DNA from 3 places in the Pseudoduganella sp. LjRoot289 genome. Region 2 is predicted to be linked to each of the others. Evidence: predicted binding sites of a transcription regulator. Region 2 holds the regulator's gene; each other region holds the start of a gene.

Region 1 (7,594 bases), 5.1 Mb from region 2:
GGCATGGACCGCGTCGGCCGACCGTCCCGCCTGCGCTGCAGTCCACCGATGCGGAATGACAAGGCTGTGTCATTCCGCATCGGCGGACCGCTGCGAAAGCGGGAATCCATGCTGAGCCTGCCCTTACTCCCCCGGCCCATTCCTCAATAACGGCCGCTTCTCCTTGCGCCACTGCTCCAGCGGCAGCAACTGGTTATCCTCGTCGTCATCGACCAGGATTTCCCCATCAGACTGCGCGACCAGGAAGCTCTCCCAGCGCCGCGCCGAGTCGCTGCTGTTCTCCACGAAGCTGAGCTGGTAATACTGCTTGCCGTTCACGGCGCGCAGCTGCGCGTCGTATTCGATCAGCGCGCCATGCGCCTTGCCCTGGGATTCCTTCTCGATCTTGGTCGACCATGCCTTCAGTTCCGGCAGCGCCATCAGCGCCGCCACCGCCTGCTCGCGGCTCAGCGCAGCGCCCTGTTTGGCGGCTGGCGCAATACCATCCTTCAGCGCCACGCTGCCCGCGCTGGCGACGGTCGCCACCCTGGCCGGCTGTTGCTCCTGCTTCACCGAATACAGGTAATAGGCGCCCAGGCCAGCCGCCAGCAGTCCAGCCAGCGTTCCGGCGACTGCGGCGGTTTTAGAAGAAGAGGAGCGCGAAGACATGAGGATGCAGCCTTGTCATAGAAGAGAAAAGTTGCGGCCATACTAAACCAAGCGCCGGCCCTCAGCAACTTGTGGTTTTGAAACTCGGATGGATGGCGGTGAGGCAGGCGATCAGGGGCCTTAACGCGAGAAGGTAATAAAAAAGCCCGCAAGGCGCGAACCTTGCGGGCTTTTCAGCGTTGAACCGGAACGGTTCGGCGCGACCGGCTGTTACATCATGCCGTCCATGCCGCCCATGCCGCCCATACCACCCATGCCGCCCATGCCGCCGGCTGGCTTGTCTTCGGTGATTTCAGCAACCATGCAGTCGGTGGTCAGCATCAGGCTGGCGATCGACGCTGCGTTTTGCAGGGCCGAACGGGTTACCTTGGCTGGATCCAGAACGCCCATTTCGACCATGTCGCCGTAGGTGCCGTTGGCTGCGTTGTAGCCGTAGTTGCCCGAACCGGCCAACACTGCTGCAACGACGACCGATGCTTCTTCGCCGGCGTTTTGCACGATCATGCGCAGCGGCTCTTCCATCGCGCGCAGAACGATCTTGATGCCAGCTTCCTGGTCAGGATTGTCGCCTTTGACGGTCAGCTGCGAACGGGCGCGCAGCAGGGCTACGCCGCCGCCTGGCACAATGCCTTCTTCCACGGCTGCGCGGGTTGCGTGCAGCGCGTCTTCCACGCGGGCTTTCTTTTCTTTCATTTCAACTTCGGTGGCTGCACCGACTTTGATCACGGCAACGCCGCCAGCCAGCTTGGCTACGCGCTCTTGCAGTTTTTCACGGTCGTAGTCCGAGGTCGCTTCTTCGATCTGCACGCGGATCTGCTTGACGCGCGCTTCGATGTTCGAACCGTCGCCGGCACCGTCGATGACGATGGTGTTTTCCTTGCCGACTTCGATACGCTTGGCTTGGCCCAGTTCGGCCAGGGTGATCTTTTCCAGGGTCAGGCCGATTTCTTCAGCAACAACCTGGCCGCCGGTCAGGACAGCGATGTCTTCCAGCATGGCTTTGCGGCGGTCGCCGAAGCCTGGGGCTTTCACTGCGCAGGTTTTCAGGATGCCGCGGATGTTGTTCACAACCAGGGTCGCCAGCGCTTCGCCTTCGATGTCTTCCGCGATGATCAGCAGTGGACGGCCAGCTTTTGCAACTTGTTCCAGTACCGGCAGCAGGTCACGGATGTTGGAGATTTTCTTGTCGCACAGCAGCACGAATGGATTGTCCAGGATGGCAACTTGCTTTTCCTGGTTGTTGATGAAGTATGGCGACAGGTAGCCGCGGTCGAACTGCATACCTTCAACGATGTCCAGCTCGTCGTTCAGCGACTTGCCGTCTTCCACGGTGATGACGCCTTCTTTGCCGACTTTTTCCATCGCTTCAGCGATGCGCTCGCCGATCGAGTAGTCCGAGTTCGCCGAGATCGCGCCAACCTGGGCGATTTCTTTGGTGGTGGTGCATGGACGGGCCAGGATGGCGATCTGCTCGACGGTGGCAGCGACTGCCTTGTCGATGCCGCGCTTCAGGTCCATCGGGTTCATGCCGGCGGCAACGAACTTCATGCCTTCGCGGACGATGGCCTGGGCCAGCACGGTCGCGGTGGTGGTACCGTCGCCGGCGTTGTCGCTGGTCTTGGAAGCAACTTCCTTGACCATCTGCGCGCCCATGTTCATCAGCTTGTCTTTCAGTTCGATCTCTTTAGCGACCGACACGCCGTCCTTGGTGACGGTTGGGGCGCCGAAGGAGCGCTCCAGCACCACGTTGCGGCCTTTCGGGCCCAGGGTGACTTTGACTGCGTTGGCGAGGATGTTCACGCCTTCAACCATCTTGGCGCGCGCTGCGTCGCCGAATACTACGTCTTTAGCTGCCATGTTCGAATTCTCCTGAAATTATTTGTTAACAACGGCCATGATGTCTTCTTCGCGCATCACCAGCAGCTCGTCGCCGTCGACTTTGACAGCTTGGCCGGAGTATTTGCCGAACAGGACGCGGTCGCCGACTTTGACTTCCAGTGGACGTACTTTGCCGTCTTCCAGCACTTTGCCATTGCCAACAGCCAGGACTTCGCCCTGGTCTGGTTTTTCGGCGGCTGCGTCAGGGATGATCAGGCCGGATGCGGTTTTGGTTTCCTGGTCGAGACGTTTGACGATGACGCGATCGTGCAAAGGGCGAAGGTTCATACAAAACTCCTTTATCAATGGTTGTCGTGCTGATGAGGTCCGGTAAGCTTGTTGCCTCAGCGAAACCTCAGAATTCTTGTTAGCACTCTCGGCTAACGAGTGCCAATTATAGGGACGGTTATGCCCTATTTCAAGACAGGCATGAACTTATTTGGATAAAAGGCTAAGAAACGGCGGGCAGGGTGAGGCGAAACCGCACTTGTCCGGGGCCGCCGTCGGCCAGGTGCAGGGCGCCGCCGTGGGCTTGCACGATGTCGCGCGCCAGCGCCAGACCAAGGCCTACGCCCGGGACGCGGCGGTTGTGGGCGTGGTCGGCGCGGTAGAAACGGTCGAACAGGCGGTCCCAGTGTTCGGACGGGATGCCGTCCGAGGCGTTGCTGATGTCGATTTGCCAGTTTCCGTCGCCGGCGCGCGCCGCCAGGGCGATCCAGCCGCCGGGAATGCCGTATTTGATGGCATTGCTGACAAGGTTGTGCAGCACTTGGCGCAGCAGGTCGGCGTCGCCGCGCACAGGGATGCCGGACGGGAGTTGCAGCCGGACCGGGCGGCTGTCGTCCATCAGTTCGATGTCCTCGGCCAGTCCGTCCAGCATGGGGCGCAGGTCCACCGGGCACAGGGGGATGGCCAGCTGGCCGGCGTCGGCGCGCGCGAGCAGCAGCAGTTTTTTGACGATGCTGTCCAGGCGGCGCACCTCGTCAAGCATATTGGCCAGGCCTTGCTCCAGCGCCGGATCGCCCTCGGCGCGGGCAAAGCTGCGTTCCAGTTCGCCTTGCAGGATGGTCAGCGGGGTTTTCAGCTCGTGGGCGGCGTCGCCGGAAAAGCGGGCCGCTTGCATGAAGCTGCGTTCGAGGCGGTCCAGCATGGCGTTGAAGACGATGACCAGCTGGGCGAATTCGCGGTCTTCCTCTGCGGCCGAGACGCGCTGGCCGAGGTCGGCCGCGTTGACGCGCACGATGACGCCGGTCAGGTGTTCGATGGGGCGCATGGCGCGGCCGGCCAGGTACCAGGAGAGCAGGCCGATCAGCGCGACCAGTCCCACCACGGCGGCGCCGAAGCGGCCCAGGCTGGCGCGCACCTGGGCGTTGGACAGGCTGCGGTTGACGCCCACCCACACCGTCAGCGGGCCGTTGCCGGTGCTGCCGATGCGCCAGCTTTGTCCGGCACCGTCCACCGTCTGGAGCGTGGCGGCGGCCAGGGCCGCCTGCGGCGTTGCCGGCTGGCCGGAAGGGGCGGGGGCCGACAGGGGCGAGGCGCCAGTCGTGTGCAAGGCGTGCGCCGCCGGTGCGGGCTGCGCCGCCTGCGCGGGCTGCGTCGCCTTCACCAGCTCGCGCGGCCAGTTGCTGCTGCGGTACAGTTCGCTGCCGTCGGCGTGCACCACGCGCAGGATGGCGTAACCCTCGGTGGTGCCGGCCGGTGCGAAACCGCTGAAATTGGCGTTGAGCTGGGCGTCCACCGCCGACCACGGCGCTTGCGGCGCGGTTTGCAGCATCGGCCCGGACAGCTGGGCCGACAGCATGCGGTCGATGATGGCGGCGCGGCGCGAGACGATGGTGACGCTGGCGGCTATATACAAGGCGGTGATGGCGGCCAGCGCGGTGAGCGTGGAAACGAGCGCCACGCGCAGCCGGAAGGAGCGGAGGCGGGGCAGGCGCGGCAACGCCCTGCGCGCGCCTGCGGCTTGCTTCACGCCGCGCCGTCCGGCTTGCGCAGGCGGTAGCCGACGCCGCGCACCGCTTCGATCGCGGCGCACTCCGGCAGTTCCAGCTTCTTGCGCAGGCGCTGGATGCACACGTCCACCATATTGGTTTGCGGTTCGAAGTCGTAGCCCCACACGTGCTCCAGGATCTGGGTGCGGGTGTAGACCCGGCCGGGCGAGCGCATCAGGTATTCGAGCAGGTTGAATTCGCGGCTGGTCAGCTCGACGGCGCGGCCTTCGACCTCGGCCACGCGGGTGATGCGGTCCAGCTTGACGGGCCCCAGCAGCAGCACGTTTTGCCGCTCGCCGCTGACACGCCGCAGCAGGGCGTGGATGCGCGCGATCAGTTCCTCCACATAGAAGGGCTTGGCCAGGTAGTCGTCGGCGCCCAGGTTCAAGCCCATCAGGCGGTCGTCCAGTTCGTTGCGCGCGGTCAGCAGGATGACGGGCGTGTTGCTGCCCTCGCGCCGCATCGCCTTCAGGATGGCCAGGCCGTCGCGGCCGGGCACCATTACGTCCAGCAGCACCACGTCGTACTCGCGCGACAGCGCGTAGTCGTAGCCCAGGTTGCCTTCTTCGCAATGGTCGACCAGGAAGCCGTGCTCGCGCAGGCCCGCGCAGACAAAGCTGGCGATACGTTGTTCATCTTCGACGAGTAATGCTTTCATGCTTTCAATTTCCGGCTCTCAACCCGCCATTGTCCGGGCTGGCGGGCCTGTCCGTCAATTGCGCGGATTACAACACCGTAATCGAAATGTGTGTCTTTCCGTCATATTGAATTGTTTCAATGGAAAGGTATCTATCCACACAAGGGAACACACATGGGCATCGGCAGCTGGATCAAGAAGAATGTTGTCAAACCGGTCACTAAGTTGGTCGACAAGGTCGGCGACACGGTGAAGGACATCGGCGGGGACCTGGGCGGCATTGGCGACGCGTTCGAGGAAATCGGCGACGACGTCAACGCGATCGCTAAAAAGGTAAGCGAACTGGGCTACACCAAGAAGAACCTGGGCGGCGGCAACGACACGTATACGGCGTCCTCCATCGGCGCCAACATCATCCACGGCGAGGGCGGCAACGACAACATCACCGTCACGGCCGGCGCCTACAACAACCTGTACGGCGACGACGGCAACGACACCATCACCGTCAAGGTAGGCGGCTACAACAAGATCGACGGCGGCAACGGCGACGACACCATCCGCGTCGACGTGGGCGTCTACAACAAGATCTTCGGCGGCAACGGCAACGACAGCGTGACCGTGGCGGCCGGCGCGGCGGCCGACGTCGACCTGGGCGAGGGCAACAACACGCTCACTGTCAACAGCGCCTACAACGAGATCGACGCCGGCGCCGGCGACGACCGCGTGAGCGCCAACGGCGGCTGGAACGACATCGACCTGGGCAACGGCAACAATACCGTCACTGCGGGCGGCGCGTCCAACGTCGTCAACACGGGTAACGGCGCCGACACGGTGACGGCCGACGGCGCGAGCAACGTCATCAAGACCTACGGCGGCAACGACAGCATCACGGTCAAGGCGGCCAGCAACGTGATTGACGCGGGCGACGGCAACAACACCGTGCGCGCAGAAGGCGGAAACAACAAAATCACCGCCGCCGGCGGCAGCGACAGCATCACCGCCAACGGCGCCGCCAACCAGGTGCGCGCGGGCGACGGCGACAACCGCGTCACGCTGGGCGGCGCGTCCAACCAGCTGTGGACCGGTGGCGGCAACGACACGATCGCGGCCAACGGCGGCGCCAACATCATCAACGACACTGGCGGCGCCAACGACGTCACGCTCAACGGCGCGGCCAATGTGCTGACCACCGGCGGCGGCAACGACAAGGTGAACGCCAGCGGCGGCGCCAACGTGATCGACACAGGCGGCGGCAGCGACACCATCACCGCCGCCGGCGGCGCCAACGTCGTCAAGGCCGGCGCCGGCAACGACAGCGTGACCGCGCTGGGCGGCGCCAACGTGATCACCGCCGGAGACGGCAGCGACACCGTCATCGCGCTGGGCGGCGCCAATGTGGTCACTGCCGGAGAGGGCAGCGATACGGTGGTCGCGCTGGGCGGCGCCAGCGCCATCACGGCCGGCGGCGGCAGCGACAACATCGTTGCCGGCGGCGGCGCCAACGTGGTGATCGACGACGGCGGTTCGAACAACATCGTGCTGGGCGGCCTGCTGAACGTGCTCTACACCGGCGGCGGCAACAACAAGGTGGCCGCGCTGGGCAACACCAACGCGCTGGTGAGCAACCAGGGCGGCAATATCGAAGCGGCCATCGGCCTGAACAACGTCATGCTGGCCAACGGCGCCGGCAACACGCTGGTCGGCCTGGGCGGCGGCAACCTGATCGCCACTGCCGTGGGCGGCAACACCGCCGTCGCCATCGGCGGCACCAACGTGGTGCTGACTGAACTGGGCGGCATGGTCAAGGCGGCCGCCGGCGGCCTGGGCAAGGTGCTGGGCGACGTCATGCCGGGCAAGGACGCGGCCAAGGCAGTGAGCAACGCCACGTCCAAGCTGACCGCCGCCATCAACAGCGGCAGCGGCGCGGACACCGTGGTGGCAGTGGGCGGCAACAACGTGGTCTACACCGGCGCCGGCAAGGACGTGGTGACGGCGGCGGGCGGCAACAACATCGTGCTGGCCAACGGCGGCGACAACGTCACCACCGCGCTGGGCGGCAACAACATCGTCGTCAACACGGCGGGCAACAACGTGGTGACGGCGGTCGGTTCGGTCAACGTCATCGTCACCGGCCTGGGCGACGGCCTGGCCGACGTCAGCAGCAAGCTGGCCAGCGCTGCCGGCGGCTCGGTCACCAAGGCGGTGGCCACCTTCATCGGCAGTACGCTGGCCAGCACGGCGGGCAACGACGTGGTGACCGCCATCGGTTCGACCAACGTGCTCTACACCGGCAGCGGCAACGACGTGGCCACCGCCATCGGCGCCAGCAACGTGGTGTGGAGCGGCACCGGCAACGACGTGGTGACCGCCTTCGGCGCGCGCAACCTGGTCTGGGGCGACGCGGGCGCGGACACCATCACGGCGGTCGGCGCGAACA
Region 2 (7,594 bases):
CGCTCGTTAATGCCGCCGACGCAGAAGGTGATTTCTTCCAGGATGTCGGGCACGGCCGCCTTCATCGCGGCGGCGTCCTTGACGACGATCTCCAGCACTTCGTTCGGCTTCAAATGGAAACGGGTCATGCCGTCTTCGTCGCGCACATAGCTCATGCAGTCTATCCACGCGTCCATCGTGTTGCCGTAGGTGTCGGGGAAGCCGAAGGCGGCCTTGCACTCGGCGTGGAAGCTGTCGAAATCCTTGATCGCTGCGCCGTTCAGTTCTGCGGTAGCCATTATTTTTTATCCTTCGGGTCGTCCGTGACGAAACCCATCTTGGTCAGGCCGCGCGTCTGCGCCGCCGCCATCACTTGCGCCACGATTTCGTAGCGGGTGTCCTTGTCGGCCCGCAGCTGCAGCTCGGGCTGCAGTTCCAGTTTGGCCGCCTCGCCCAAGCGCTGTTCGAGCACCGGCTGGCTGACCGCCTCGTTGTTCCAGTAGATCTTGCCGGCGCCGTCGATGGCCACCGTCACGATGGCCGCAGGCGGCTGCTGCGCGGCCGCCTGCGCCTTCGGCAAGTCCAGCTTGACGGCGCTGGTGAAGGCGGGCGCGCCCAGGATGAAAATCACCAGCAGCACCAGCATCACGTCCACCATGGGCGTGACGTTGATGTCGGACATCGCTTCCTTCTGCCGGTGGTGGTTGAACGCGCCGAATGCCATGCCGCTGTCCTAGGTCCCGGTCCGGCGCACCCGGTCGCCGGTGGTCAGGTAGGCGTGCAGGTCGTGCGCGAACGCGTCCAGTTCGGACAGCGTGAGCCGGTTGACGCGGTTGAAGCCATTGTAGGCCAGCACCGCCGGGATCGCCACCATCAAGCCGATGCCGGTCATGATGAGCGCTTCGCCGACCGGGCCGGCGATCTTGTCGATCTGCACCGTGCCGCCGCTCGATACGGCCGACAGCGCATGGTAGATGCCCCACACGGTGCCCAGCAGCCCGACGAAGGGCGCGGTGGAGCCGATCGACGCCAGCAAGGTCAAGCCGCTTTCCAGCTTGTTGGTGGAGCGGTGGATGGCGCCGCGCAGCACCCGCGTGACCTGCTCGGCATGGCCCATCTCGCCGGCCAGCGTGCGCTTGTGCACGATGTCCAGCTGCGCCGCGCCCTGCTGCGCGAGCGGCAGGTAGATCCGTTCCGGATCGGCCGCCGTCAGCGCGGCGACGCCGTCGCCCATGGTCGGCGCGGTCCAGAACGCGTCGACCGCGTCGGCGCTGCGCCGCACCCGCCACGAGGCGTAAGCCTTGGACAGGATGAAGTACCAGCTCACCAGCGACATCGCCAGCAGCACGTAAGCCACCGCGTGGCTCAGCGCGTCGCCCTGCGCCCAGTAGCGCGCCAGGCTGAAGTGGTTCTCCAGGTCGTCCATCGTCAGTTCAGCGACAGCACGTCATTCATGTCGTACAGGCCCACGGTCTTGTCGGCCAGGAAGCGCGCGGCGCGCAGCGAACCGTTGGCGTAGCTGACGCGGCTGCTGGACTTGTGGCTGATCTCGATGCGCTCGCCGTCCGCCGCGAACAGCACGGTGTGGTCGCCGATGATGTCGCCGCCGCGGATGGTGGCGAAGCCGATCGAGGACGGGTCGCGCGGACCGGTCACGCCTTCGCGCGCGTAGACGGCGCATTCCTTCAGGTCGCGGCCCAGCGCGTCGGCGATCACTTCGCCCATTTTCAGCGCGGTGCCGGACGGCGCGTCCACCTTGTGGCGGTGGTGCGCTTCGACGATCTCGATGTCGTAGCCCACGTTCAGGTTCTTGGCGGCCATCTGCAGCAGCTTGAGCGTGACGTTCACGCCCACGCTCATATTAGGCGCGAACACGATGGCGGTCTTCTTGGCGGCCTCGGCGATGGCGGCCTTGCCGGCCTCGTCGAAGCCGGTGGTGCCGATGACCAGTTTGATGCCGTGCTCGGCGCAATAGGCCACGTGCTCCAGCGTGCCTTCGGGGCGGGTGAAGTCGATCAGCACCTGGGCACCGGCCAGGCCCTTGGCCAGATCCGATTCGATGGCCACGCCGGCCGGCTTGCCGAGGAAGGCGGCGGCGTCCTGGCCCAGGCCGGGCGCACCCGGCACGTCCAGCGCGCCGGCCAGGCGCGCGTCGGGCGCGTTCTGCACGGCTTCCACCAGCATGCGGCCCATGCGGCCGCCGGCGCCTGCGATTGCGATGTTCAGTTCAGTCATGATGGTCCTTCTTACTTCGATTCGGTTTTAGGCTTGATGTCGATGTCGACGGCGGACGGTGCCGGCTTGTCGGTACCGGCCGGCAGCGGGTTCTGCGTACCGGGCAGGACTTTCTGCTTGTCCTGCTCCTTCAGCGCCTGCTTGGCGTTCTTGGCCGGGCCGGCGATCAGCGCGATGTATTCCTGCTCCGTCGGCAGGTTGCCGCCCTCGAAGCGGTCGACCTTGCCTTCCTTGAAGAACACCACCACGGTGCTCGAGATGGTCTCGCCATTGCCGCGCGCCAGACGGAACGGGTAGTCCCAGCGGTCGGCGTGGAAGATGTCCATCAGCAAGGGGGTGCCGAGGATGAAACGGACCTGGTCGCGCGTCATGCCCGGCTTCAGCTGCTGCAGCATTTCCTGCGAAATGAAGTTGCCCTGCTGGATGTCCGGACGGTAAGGCGAGAAGAACCACATGAACTTCTGCAACTGCGAAATGGAGCGGACCTGCGCGCCCTTGCCGGCCACGACTGCGGTGTCTTCCGCTTTCAGGTCGGCTTTTTTCTCGCCCAACGTGCTGAGTGAAGCGCAGCCGGACATGGCCAGCGCGAGGGAAACCGCGCCCGCCACCAGGGGCGTGCGGCGCTTCAAACTGTGCAATATGGACTGCGGTGTAGCCTTGGTGACGCGCATAAATGACCTCAAATCGATTGAGCGGAAGTGCCAAAACACTATATGATAAAGCACATTGTCCCACACACGAGTAAGAAACATGAGCAACAACCCAACAGACCTGAAGGCAAGCGGCCTGAAAGCGACTCTGCCGCGCCTGAAGATCCTCGACATTTTCCAGAATAGCCCGGTGCGCCACCTGACTGCGGAGGATGTCTACAAGATCCTGCTGGCGGACAATATGGATGTAGGCTTGGCAACGGTTTACCGCGTGCTGACCCAGTTCGAGCAAGCCGGCCTGCTGAACCGCAACCACTTTGAGACCGGCAAGGCCATCTTCGAACTGAACGCCGGTTCGCACCACGACCACCTGGTGTGCCTGGACTGCGGCCGCGTGGAAGAGTTCTTCGACGAGGAAATCGAGCAGCGCCAGCACAATATCGCCGAAGCGCGCGGCTTCAAGATCGCCGAGCATGCGCTGGCCATCTACGGCAATTGCGTCAAGACCGCCTGCCCGCACAAGCCCTGAGGCTGGCGGGTTAGGCGGCACGCCGTAACCCGCCGGTTCAGTGGTTGCTCAGTGCATTCGACAGCAGCTTGGCGGTGATGTCCACGATGGGTATCACCCGCTCGTAGGCCATGCGCGTCGGCCCGATCACGCCCAGGGTGCCGACAATCTTGCCGTTGGCCTCGTACGGCGCCGTCACCACGCTCATGTCGTCCATCGGCACCAGGTTCGATTCGCCGCCGATGTAGATCTGCACGCCCGACGCTTTGCTGGACACATCCAGCAACTGCATCAGCCCGGTCTTCTGCTCGAACATGTCGAACATCTGGCGCAGCGAGCTCATGTTGGACGACAAGTCGCTCACCGACAGCAGGTTGCGCTCGCCGGAGATGACCATGTCGTCGGCGCTGTCGGCCATCGCCTCGCTGCCCGCCTCGACCGCCGCCTGCATCAACCGGCCCATGTCGTTCTGCAACTGGCGCAACTCGCCCTGCATGCGCCCGCGCACTTCCTCCAGCGCCAGGCCGCTGTAATTCTGGTTGATGTAGTTGGCCGACTGGACCAGCTGGGCCGGCGTGTAGTCGACGTCGGTCAGCAGCATGCGGTTCTGCACGTCGCCCGACGGACTGACGATGACCAGCAGGATGCGCTTTTCCGACAGGCGCAGGAATTCAATCTGCTGGAACACAGACTCGCGGCGCGGCGCCATCACCACGCCGGCGAACTGGGACAGGGAGGACAGCATCTGCGCCGCGTTGGCGATCAGCTTTTGCGGCTGCTGGCTCGGCAGGCGCATGCGCGACTCGACCGAGCTTTCGTCGATGTGCTGCACCGTCAGCAGCGTGTCGACGAAGATGCGGTAGCCGCGCGGCGTGGGGATGCGGCCGGCCGAGGTGTGCGGGCTGGACACGTAGCCCATCTCCTCCAGGTCGGCCATGATGTTGCGGATGGTGGCGGGGGACAGCTCCAGCCCCGAAATCTTGGACAGCGCGCGCGAGCCCACCGGCTGGCCGTCGGCGATGTAGCGCTCAACGAGCGCCTTGAGCAGGGTTTGGGCACGGATATCGAGTTGCATTAGTTTCTGCCAAACACAAATGTTTACGGTCTTATTATGCACGCAGTCGCCGCTGCGCTGTGCATCAATCTGCCAGCTGGGTCTCCAGCCAGGCCAGAAGTTCGTCGAAGCTGCTACAGATGGCGTCCGGGACGATGCCGGCCGCCGCGGCCGCCTGCCGGGCTGCGGCGCCGCCGCGGTTCATCCATACCGCGCGCAGGCCGGCGCGCTGCGCACCCTCCACGTCCAGCCTCAGGTCGTCGCCGACATACACCGCCGCGTGCGGCGCCACGCCCAGCGCCGCGCAGGCCGCCAGGAAGATGGCCGGTTCCGGCTTGGCGCTGCCGAAATGGGCGGCCGCCAGCGACACCTGAAAATGGTGGGCCATGCCGACAACTTCAAGGTCGGCGTTGCCGTTGGTGATGGTGCCCAGCACCAGGCGCTCCTTCAGCTTGAGCAGGCCGGGCAGCACGTCGTCGTACAGCGTGACGGCGTTGCGGGCGGCGGCGAAGTGCCGCATGGCCTCGTCGAGGTGCCGCTCGTCCTCGCCCAGCTCGGCGAACGCGGCCTGCAGGCCGGCGCGGCGCAGCCTGGCCATGTCCCACTGGTAATCCGGCTGCGCCTGCAGCAAGGCCATGCGGCGCGCGCGCAGTTCGTCGATGGAAAATTGCTGCGCCACGCGCGGGGCGTGCTCGGCCAGCCAGGCGTGCAGGGTCACCTCGGCCTGGGCGATCACGGGGGCGATCGGCCACAAGGTATCGTCGAGGTCGAACAGGATGGCTTGGGGGGGCGTGCTGGGGTTCATCGCACTATTGTCGCATGGGTACGCCGGGCCGCGAAGCTCGGCGGCGACCGCGCGTGCATGTTAAATTAGCGGATTGTCCACCCGGAGCCGCACTTGCCTATCCCGCACCGCCCGCCTGCCGCCCTGCTGCCGCTGACCACCCCGATCCGCAAGCAGGCCGCCCGTCCGACTTCCTTCAACGTGATCGCGTTGCTGCCGCTGTTAGTACTGGCGGGCTGCGCCAGCCAGGCGCCCGCCCCACCGGTCCCGCCGGTCTCGCCGGTCCCGCAACCGGCACCGGCGCAGCAAACCCCGCCAGCCTCCCGGACCCAGCCGCCACCGTCCGCCCCATCCGTGCCGGCCGGGTTTGCCGCCTTCGACGCGGCTGCTTATGTCCTGCTGGGCGAAAACGGCGCCGCCGTGGCGCGCGTTGTGCTGGACGCGCCGGCTTGCCCGGCCATCACGGTGGACGGCGCCAGCCGCCCCATGGCGCTGCGCGCGGCGCCCGCCACACTGGCGCTGCGGCACAATCCCGCCAAGGGCGACGCCAAGCCGTCCGCCTTCCCGCTGCGCACCTGCGAGGCCGGGTTGCCGGCCGGCGCCGCCAGCGCCAGCGTATTGGGCCGCGCCCTGCCATTGCCGCGCGCCTTGCCGCAGCGCATCGTCGTCATCGGCGACACCGGCTGCCGCCTGAAAAAGAGCAGCAATGAATACCAGGACTGCAACGACCCGCAAGCCTATCCCTTCGCCGCCGTGGCCGCGGCGGCGGCAGCCTGGAAGCCCGACCTGGTGGTGCACGTGGGCGACTATCATTACCGCGAAGTACCTTGCCCCGATGGCAGCGCCGGCTGCGCCGGCAGCCCCTGGGGCTACGGCTGGGACGCCTGGCGCGAGGACTTCTTCCGCCCGGCCGCCGCCCTGCTGAACGCCGCGCCATGGGTGGTGGCGCGCGGCAACCACGAAAGCTGCGAGCGCGCCGGCCAAGGCTGGTGGCGCCTGCTCGATCCGCGCCCGCTGCGCACCGGGCGCGACTGCATCGACCCGGCCCGCGACCGCGACGGCAACTACAGCGATCCCTACGCCGTGCCCCTGGGCGGCGACACCCAGCTGCTGGTGGCCGACACCGCCTCCACCACCTGGAAGGGATTGAAACCGGGCGTGCCCGGCTACGAGGAATACCGCGCCACTTACCGCGGGCTCGAGGCCCTGTCGCAGCGCGCCGCCTGGAACATCGGCATCACCCACCATCCCGTCCTGGGCGTGGGGGCCGAGCTGAAGGACGGCAAGCTGGACTGGCACCTCGGCGACACCGGCCTGCAGCAGAGCTTCGGCTCGCTCAACCCGCTGCTGCTGCCGCCCGGGGTGCAAGCCATGCTGTCCGGCCACGTCCACCTGTGGCAGCAGCTGAGTTTCTCCAGCCCGCACCCGACCCAGTTCGTGGCCGGCTTCTCCGGCACCGCCGAGGACATGGCGCCGCTGCCGGCCACGCTGCCGGCCGGCATCACCCCGGCGCCGGGCGCGGTGCCCGAGCAATTCAGCAACTGGATCGGCGGTTTCGGCTTCATGGCCATGGAGCGCGGCGCGCCCGGCGAGTGGACGGTGACCGTGCACGACCGGCACGGCGCGGTAAAAAACCGCTGCCAGATCAGCGGCCGGCGTTCCGTCTGCAGCGTGACGCAAGTACAATAGCCCGTTTCGCCATGCCGAAGTCACAAGCTGTTACAAGTTGCCGCTTCTGAATGCACTAAAATAGGCGCCGATTGCGCCTACCGCAGCCGCAAGGCCCGGCCAACCCGACCCCCTAGTATCTGGAGAGTTTTATGAATAGTTTGACCTCGCGTTGCGGCGCAGCCCTGCTGATCGCCAGCGCGCTGGCCGCTTGTGGCGGCAGCGGCGGCGGCAGCCTGCCGGTAAGCGGCACCATCAATGGCATGAACGGCACGCGCACAGCCCTGGTCCTGACCAACGGCGGCAAGCGGCTGGAACTCACGACGCCGGTGAGCAGCTTCTCCTTCCCGGACCTGCTGGCGCCGGACACCGAATTCGAGGTCAAGGTCGAAAAGAGCCCGAACGGCCAGCAGTGCACCGCGAGCAATAACAAGAACAAGATCAACTATTACACCTACAGCACCACGGTCATCAACTGCATCACCGATCCGTACCCGCTGGGCGGCACCATCACCGGCCTGACCAGCAACGGCCTGGTGCTGGCGAACGGCTCGAACACGGCCGCACCGCTGGCCGGCGCCACGAAATTCACCTTCGTGTCCCAGGTGCCGAACGGCGCGCTGTTCGGCGTGACCGTGCTGTCCCAGCCTGCCGGCCAGACCTGCATCCTGACCGCCAATGCGTCCGGCATCATGCCGGTGGGCGCCAAAGAAGAC
Region 3 (7,594 bases), 620 kb from region 2:
CGGAAACCAGGCCGGCGTCAACGATGCCGTAGATGGTGACGTTCGATTGGGCGAATGCAGCGTTGCTCAGTGCACCCAGGACCGCGATGGAGATCAGAGTTTTTTTCATTACGAGTTTCCTTCAGTTTGTGTTGCAAAAAAAGGGCAAGCTGGAACTACGGCTCAATTCGTGTGCTTTGTCAGCGCCTGCTTTGCGGGCGCTACACTTATGTGTGACGGCAATCCCCGATTGCCTTTGCGGTTTCGGATAAGAAACGCATCACTTATATTCGGCGGCCGCTCATGTTGCCGGCTTTGTCACAGAGCGTTTAGCTCCGGAGGCGGCACTATACTGGCCGTTTGCTATTCCAGCAAGTGTTATGAATCGTCCAGTGCGGGCCCTGCGGCCCCCGCTTGACAACGGTGGCAGAACTGCAATCTGAACCAAACAGCAGCATTTATACAGCAATTGACTATCGTTCGCTTGTACTTGTTAGTTATAAGCAATTTCCACAATAGCATATCGTCAGCACCGGTTTATGGCGCGCTCCCCTCTGGGACGACGCTGGCCTCGGCCCATGGTTTACCGAAAGTGCCGGCTTTGGCGGCACCGCAATTTCCCCTTTCAATACAACACTTCAGGATTTTTTTTCAAATATTTGAGTTTTTTTGTCTACGACAAAAATACAACTGAAGGCCTAATCGGGTTCTATGTTCTGGCTGCGGGGGCTGTGTCGTGGACAAGCTCCAGCCAAGCCGGGTTTCCGGCAGAGCGGCGCTGCCGGCCTGGCACTTTCTCTACCGAAACGAATGTAGAATGCAGGGCGCATCACCCGGGCTACGGCTCCCCAACAGTATGAAAGCGCGGCAACCCTAAGCTTGTTGCCACTTATGCAAATGAACACTGAGGCCCCCTCTTTGACTGTCCCCAGTACCATCAGCGACGTCGAGCGCGACACCGGCGTGGCCAAGGAAACCTTGCGCGTCTGGGAACGCCGCTACGATTTCCCGCAGCCCCTGCGCGACCCGTTTGGCGAGCGCGTCTACCCGACCGAACAGGTGGTCAAGCTGCGCCTGGTGAAACGGCTGATCGACCTCGGCTTCCGGCCCGGCAAGGTCATCCAGTACAGCCACGCCGAACTGCAAGCGCTGGCCGAAAAGGCCGCCGACAGCACCAAGGCGCGCAGCCGCGCCCAGCATCCTGAACTGCAGGTCTACCTCGACTTGTGCAAAGCGCACCAGATGGATGCGCTGCGCCGCAAACTGTCGCAGGCGCTGCTGGTGATGGGCTTGAAAAGCTTTGTCATCGACCTGGTCACGCCGCTGACGGTGATGGTGGGCGACGCCTGGGCGTGCGGCCGCTTCGCCGTGTTTGAAGAACATCTGTTCGCCGAATCGCTGCAGATGGTGATGCGCAGCGCCATCTTCTCGGTGCCGCAAGCGAACGCCGGCCACAACGGCGCGACGCGTCCGCGCATCCTGCTGACCACGCTGCCCCAGGAACGCCACGGCCTTGGCCTGCTGATGGCCGAGGCGCTGTTCGCGGCCGAGGGTGCGTACGCCATCTCGCTCGGCATCCAGACACCGGTGCCCGATATCGCCGACGCGGCCCGCAGCTTGGGCGCGGACATCGTGGCGCTGTCGCTGTCGGCCTCGATGAATCCGCGCCAGGCGCTGGACGGCTTGAAAGAGCTGCGGGCGCGCCTGCCGGACACGGTGGAAATCTGGGCCGGCGGCCAGTGCTCGGCGCTGCGCAAGCGTCCGCCCGCCTTCGTGCGCGTGTTCCAGCTGGCCGAAATCGGCGGCGGCATCGCCGACTGGCGCGTGCGCGTGCGCAGCCAGGCGTTGCCTATCGGTTAACAAGCCAGGCGACGGCCCCCTGCCCGCGCCGGGGGGCGGCAGCCCGCGCTCTGGTAGAATACCGGCAGAATTCCCCCGTCCGGCGCCGCCGGACCTTCGCTTGAAGCCCTCTACCGCACACCCATGTTCAGCTTCTTCAAGAAAAAACCTGTCCAGCCCGAGACTCCTCCCGCCCTGCCCACCGCAGCCGCCCCTCCAGACTCCGCCACGCCTGCCGCGCCGACGGCGGCGCCTGCGCCGGCGTCGACGCGGGCGAGCGCCGCGCCTGACCATGCGCCGGTCGCATCGGTCATGCACGCGCCGCTCGCCGGCCCGTCCGCCGAACAGGACAAGCCCGGCCTGGACAAGCCGAACTGGATGGCCCGCCTGAAAGCCGGCCTGTCCAAGACCTCCGCCAATTTGTCGGTGCTGTTCGTCGGCGCCAAGATCGACGACGCACTGTACGAGGAACTGGAAGCGGCGCTGCTGATGTCGGACGCCGGCATCGACGCCACCGAATACCTGCTCGACGCGCTCAAGCGCAAGGTCAAGGAAGACAAGCTGCTCGACGCGGCGGCCGTCAAGAACGCGCTCAAGGCGCTGATGACGGAACTGCTGCTGCCGCTGCAAAAACCGTTCGAGCTGGGCCGCCACCAGCCCCTGGTGATGATGATTTCCGGCGTCAACGGCGCCGGCAAGACCACCACCATCGGCAAGCTGGCCAAGCACATGCAGGGCCACGGCCAGTCCGTGCTGCTGGCCGCCGGCGACACCTTCCGCGCCGCCGCCCGCGAGCAGCTGATGGTGTGGGGCCAGCGCAACAACGTCACCGTCATCTCGCAGGAATCGGGCGACCCGGCCGCGGTCTCCTTCGACGCGGTGCAGTCGGCCAAGGCCAAGGGCATCGACGTGGTGATGATAGACACCGCCGGCCGCCTGCCGACCCAGCTGCACCTGATGGAAGAGCTGAAAAAGGTCAAGCGCGTGCTCGGCAAGGGCCTGGCGGGCGCGCCGCACGAAACCCTGCTCGTCATCGACGGCAACACCGGCCAGAACGCGCTGGCCCAGGTGAAAGCCTTCGACGACGCACTGCAGCTGACCGGCATCATCATCACCAAGCTGGACGGCACGGCGAAAGGCGGCGTCATCGCCGCCATCGCCCGTGTGCGCCCGGTGCCGGTGTACTTCATCGGCATCGGCGAGCGCATCGAGGACTTGCAGCCGTTTAACGCCACGGAATTCGTCGAAGCCCTGCTCGGCTAAGGCTGGAGAGACCCTGTCATGATCGAATTCCAGCACGTCTCCAAACACTACTCGGCCGACGCCACCGCGCTGCGCGACGTCACGTTCACCGTCGGCAAGGGCGAACTGGTGTTCCTGGCCGGCCCGTCCGGCGCCGGCAAGTCCACGCTGCTGAAGATGATCGCCGCCATGGAGCGCCCCAGCGCCGGCAAGGTCATCGTCAACGGCCAGGACATCGGCAAGCTCAAGGCGGCCGGCGTACCCTTTCTGCGCCGCAACCTGGGCCTGATTTTCCAGGAGCAGCGCCTGCTGACCGACCGCTCCATCCTGGCCAACGTCATGATGCCGCTGATGGTGACCGGCCAGCCGCGCGCGCAAGCCGAACAGCGCGCGCGCGCCGCGCTCGACAAGGTGGGCCTGGCCGAGCGCGCCAACGCCATGCCGCTGGCCCTGTCCGGCGGCGAACAGCAGCGCGTGTCGATCGCGCGCGCCATCGTCAACCGGCCGCAGATCATCCTGGCCGACGAGCCGACCGCCAACCTGGACCGCGCCAGCGCCGAACGGGTGCTGGACGCGCTGCGCGCCTTCCACTCGGTGGGCGTGACCTGTCTGATCTCCACGCACGACGAGCTGGTGCTCGAAGGCGCCGCGCGCGTGATCCATTTGAAGCAAGGCCAGCTGCTCAGCAACAGCGCCGCGCCGGAACCGGAGGTGGCGGCATGAGCAACTGGTTGCGTCAACACGGCTTCGCGCTGGGCGCGGCGCTGGTGCACCTGCGCAAGGCGCCGGGCAGCTTCCTGTTCAACATCCTGGTGGTGGCCATCGCCCTGGCCCTGCCCTTCATGGGCCTGACCCTGCTCGACAATGTGCGGCCCCTGTCCGAGCAGCTGTCGGTCGATCCCGAGATCAGCCTGTTCATGAAGCAGGACGTGGCGCGCGAACAAGCCGCCGGGCTGGCCACGCCGCTGCGCGAGATGATGAAGGACGCCAAGATCATCTTCGTGCCGCGCGAAAAGGCGCTGGACAACCTGAAAGGCAAGAGCGGCCTGTCCGACGTGCTGGCCACCCTGGGCGAGAACCCGCTGCCGGACAGCTACATCGTCAAGCTCGACGCCTTCCGCAGCGCCGCCGCCGGTGTCGACGTCGACCAGCTGGCCGAACGCATGCGCAGCCTGCCCGGCGTGGACACGGTGCAGATCGATTCGGCTTGGGTCAAGCGCCTGGCCGCGCTGATCGGCGTGCTCAAGCTGGCCCTGCTGCTGCTGGCCGCGACCCTGGGCACGGTGGTGGTGGCCGTGGTATTCAACACCATCCGCCTGCAGGTATTGACGCAGCGCGAGGAAATCCTGGTGTCCAAGCTGATCGGCGCCACCGACACCTTCATCCACCGCCCGTTTTACTACACGGGGGCCCTGCTCGGCCTGTGCGCCGGCGGCGTCGCGCTGGGCGCGGTCGCGCTGGCGCTGCGCCCGCTCAACACGGCCATCGCCGAATTCGCCCGCCTGTACGCCTCCGAATTCCAGCTGGCGCCCATGGAACCGCTGCAAATGGCCGGCCTGCTGGCCGTCTCCGCCGCGCTCGGCCTGGCCGGCGCCCTGCTGTCCGTGCAGCGTCACCTGGCACGCCTCAATTAAGCCAGGGCGGCGGGCCTGCACGGCCCGCCGATCCCGCCGCTGCGTGCGTTCACGCACAGTTCCGCCCCTCCCCCTCGGCTATGCTGACCGCGTTGATGCACCGCAAAGTTCGTGCGGTTTAAGCGCCTTTGCAAAAAACCATCGACTAGAATCGGCCCATAGCATTATCGCTATCAGGGTCATTGCGACTGGCGATTGGCACTCTCCCAATGAGAGTGCTAATATATGGCCAACAGCCACTTCCGCCCATGCCTTACGGAAATATTAAGCGTGGTTTAAGAAGTGTCACGCAAGATGCATTGATCCGAAACACTCCGTTTTCGAGCGAGGAATTAAAATGACGATGATGACCGCACCTGCCGCATTGGTACCAGCCAGTAAAAATGCCCTGGGATTGGGATTCACTGGCAACCTGGGCAATCTGGACGCCTACATTTCGGCGGTCAACCGCCTGCCTATGCTCACGCCCGACGAAGAAAAGCGCCTGGGCCGCAGTCTCAAGGAAAACAACGACCTGGGCGCCGCGCAGGAGCTGGTGCTGTCGCACCTGCGCCTGGTGGTGTCGATCGCGCGCGGCTATCTGGGCTACGGCCTGCCGCACGCCGACCTGATCCAGGAAGGCAATATCGGCCTGATGAAGGCGGTCAAGCGTTTCGACGCCGACCAGGGTGTGCGCCTGGTGTCCTATGCCATGCACTGGATCAAGGCCGAGATCCACGAATACATCCTGAAGAACTGGCGCCTGGTCAAAGTGGCCACCACCAAGGCCCAGCGCAAGCTGTTCTTCAACCTGCGCAGCCACAAGACCGGCCTGGACGCGATGTCGCCGGCCCAGATCGACAACCTGGCCAAGCTGCTCGACGTCAAGCGCGAAGAAGTGATTGAAATGGAAACGCGCTTGAGCGGCCGCGACATCGCGCTCGAATCGCCGACCGACGACGAGGACGACAAGTTCGCCCCCATCGCCTACCTGTCGTCCGAGCAGAGCGAGCCGACCCGGGTGCTGGAAGCCGAGCAAGTGACGCGGCTGCATTCCGAAGGCCTGGAAACGGCCTTGGGCAAGCTCGATGCGCGTTCGCGCCGCATCGTCGAAGCGCGCTGGCTGGCCAACGACGACGGCTCCGGCGCCACGCTGCACACGCTGGCCGACGAATTCGGCGTCTCCGCCGAGCGCATCCGCCAGATCGAATCGGCCGCCCTGAAGAAAATGAAAGGCGCACTCGCCGCCTACGTGTAAGGTTCACCCGCGTACGAGACGTACGAAAAAGGGAAAAAGGGGCCAGGGTCAAATATTAATGAACGCGCGTTCTTTAATATTTGACCCTGGCCCCTTTTCACGTTTTCACGCGTGCGCCACGTGCGATGTATTTTAGCTAATATTTTCATCCGTCAGGCCTCACCGGCCAGCCAGGAGAATCTATGCAGCCCAAAATTATCACCCTGCTCACCACCTTCGCCGGTTTCGGCATAGTGGCCGCGTGCAGCGTCGCCGGCCAGAGCGGCAGCGGCGAACAGCCGGCTCCGGCAAGCCCGCAGCGCACCAGCGCCACCTACACCTTGTCGGCCGGCCAGAGCGTCGCGCTGACGCCGACCGCCAGCCTGAAACTGGAGCGCGTCAACGACAGCCGCTGCAAGACCGGCGCGGTGTGCGTGTGGGAAGGCTATATCAGCTACAGCTTCGTACTCACGAACAACGGCAACAGCAGCAGCTTCGTGCTGTCCGAAAAAATGCCGGGCGCAGCCAATACCATCACCCAGCAGGGTTTGCGCTTCACCCTCGCCGGCGTGGAACCGGCCGAGCCGCCTGCGTTAAATGCTCCGGCGCCAACTTATCGGGTAAGCTTGCGGGTGGATATTTCCTAGCCACCACTGGCCGCGACTGGCCATGCCACCCGATAGAGAGCCCATGACCTCGTCTCCCCGCCGCGCCCTCCCTTCCCTGCTTGTCTCCACCATCGTCATTAGCGCCGCATGCGCGCCGGGCGCCTGGGCCAAAAGCCCGGTAGCGACCGGCACCGGCGGCGCGGTCGCCACCATCAGCGAACAGGCGTCCCAGTCGGCGCTCGCCATCCTGAACCAGGGCGGCAACGCGGTCGACGCGGCGGTTGCCGCGGCGGCGACGCTGGGCGTGACCGATCCGTTCAGCTGCGGCATCGGCGGCGGCGGCTTCATGATGATCTACCTGGCCAAGGACAAGCGCGTCATCACCATCGACCACCGCGAGATGGCGCCGGCCAATTTCAAGCCATCCGTGTTCCAGCAGGACGGCAAGGAGCTCAACTTCGACGAGGTGCTGGCGAGCGGCATGTCGGTCGGCGTGCCGGGCACGGTGCGCGGCTGGCATGAGGCGCTGGACCGCTACGGCTCGATGTCGCTCAGGCAAGTACTGCAGCCGGCGATCAAGGTAGCGGCGGACGGTTTCAAGGTGAACGCGAATTTTTCGCGCCTGGTCGCCTCCAACGAGCGCAAGTTCCAGCTGTTTCCCGCCACGGCCAAGCTCTATCTGAAGGACGGCAAGGCGCTGCCGGAAGGCAGCCTGCTGCGCAATCCGGACCTGGCCAAGGCTTACCGCGAACTGGGCGCGGGCGGCATCAAGGTTTTCTACGAAGGCAAGATCGCACGCGCCATGGTCGATGCGGTCAACCATCCGGGCGCCAAGGTGCGCGCCGGCGCCATGACGATGGCCGACCTGGCCAACTACGAGGCGCGCATCCGCCAGCCGCTGCGCTCGACCTACCGCGGCTACGAGCTCTACGGCATGCCCCTGCCCAGCAGCGGCGGCGTGGCGGTGGCCGAGGCGCTCAATATCCTGGAAGGCTACGACCTGAAGGCCATGCCGCGCGACAAGGTCGAGCACCTCTACCTGGAAGCGAGCCGCATCGCCTTCGCCGACCGCAACG

What was found. Region 2 encodes HrcA, which represses chaperone genes, less so after heat shock. Its sites were predicted from a motif close to TTAGCACTCNNNNNNNNNGAGTGCTAA; they were not measured.
Region 1: groES (co-chaperone GroES) is a predicted target of HrcA. The motif match lies at 2,894-2,920, and genes of this name have one in related genera.
Region 3: rpoH (RNA polymerase sigma factor RpoH) is a predicted target of HrcA. The motif match lies at 4,890-4,916, and genes of this name have one in related genera.

What each region holds. Positions count from the first base shown of each region.
Region 1 is NZ_CAXUPN020000001.1:11,146-18,739, forward strand. Features, by position in the region: gene ACSQ8Y_RS00050 (hypothetical protein) at 124-648, opposite strand; gene groL (chaperonin GroEL) at 859-2,505, opposite strand; gene groES (co-chaperone GroES) at 2,524-2,814, opposite strand; gene ACSQ8Y_RS00065 (ATP-binding protein) at 2,978-4,501, opposite strand; gene ACSQ8Y_RS00070 (response regulator transcription factor) at 4,498-5,178, opposite strand; gene ACSQ8Y_RS00075 (beta strand repeat-containing protein) at 5,332-7,594, shown strand, end outside.
Region 2 is NZ_CAXUPN020000001.1:5,136,037-5,143,630, forward strand. Features, by position in the region: gene ACSQ8Y_RS22070 (barstar family protein) at 1-278, opposite strand, end outside; gene ACSQ8Y_RS22075 (ExbD/TolR family protein) at 278-703, opposite strand; gene ACSQ8Y_RS22080 (MotA/TolQ/ExbB proton channel family protein) at 713-1,405, opposite strand; gene dapB (4-hydroxy-tetrahydrodipicolinate reductase) at 1,408-2,214, opposite strand; gene ACSQ8Y_RS22090 (outer membrane protein assembly factor BamE) at 2,226-2,885, opposite strand; gene fur (ferric iron uptake transcriptional regulator) at 2,965-3,393, shown strand; gene hrcA (heat-inducible transcriptional repressor HrcA) at 3,431-4,447, opposite strand; gene ACSQ8Y_RS22105 (HAD family hydrolase) at 4,512-5,231, opposite strand; gene ACSQ8Y_RS22110 (metallophosphoesterase) at 5,325-6,899, shown strand; gene ACSQ8Y_RS22115 (hypothetical protein) at 7,031-7,594, shown strand, end outside.
Region 3 is NZ_CAXUPN020000001.1:4,516,961-4,524,554, forward strand. Features, by position in the region: gene ACSQ8Y_RS19255 (porin) at 1-109, opposite strand, end outside; gene ACSQ8Y_RS19260 (MerR family transcriptional regulator) at 898-1,839, shown strand; gene ftsY (signal recognition particle-docking protein FtsY) at 1,963-3,081, shown strand; gene ACSQ8Y_RS19270 (cell division ATP-binding protein FtsE) at 3,100-3,783, shown strand; gene ftsX (permease-like cell division protein FtsX) at 3,780-4,694, shown strand; gene rpoH (RNA polymerase sigma factor RpoH) at 5,038-5,931, shown strand; gene ACSQ8Y_RS19285 (hypothetical protein) at 6,114-6,557, shown strand; gene ggt (gamma-glutamyltransferase) at 6,601-7,594, shown strand, end outside.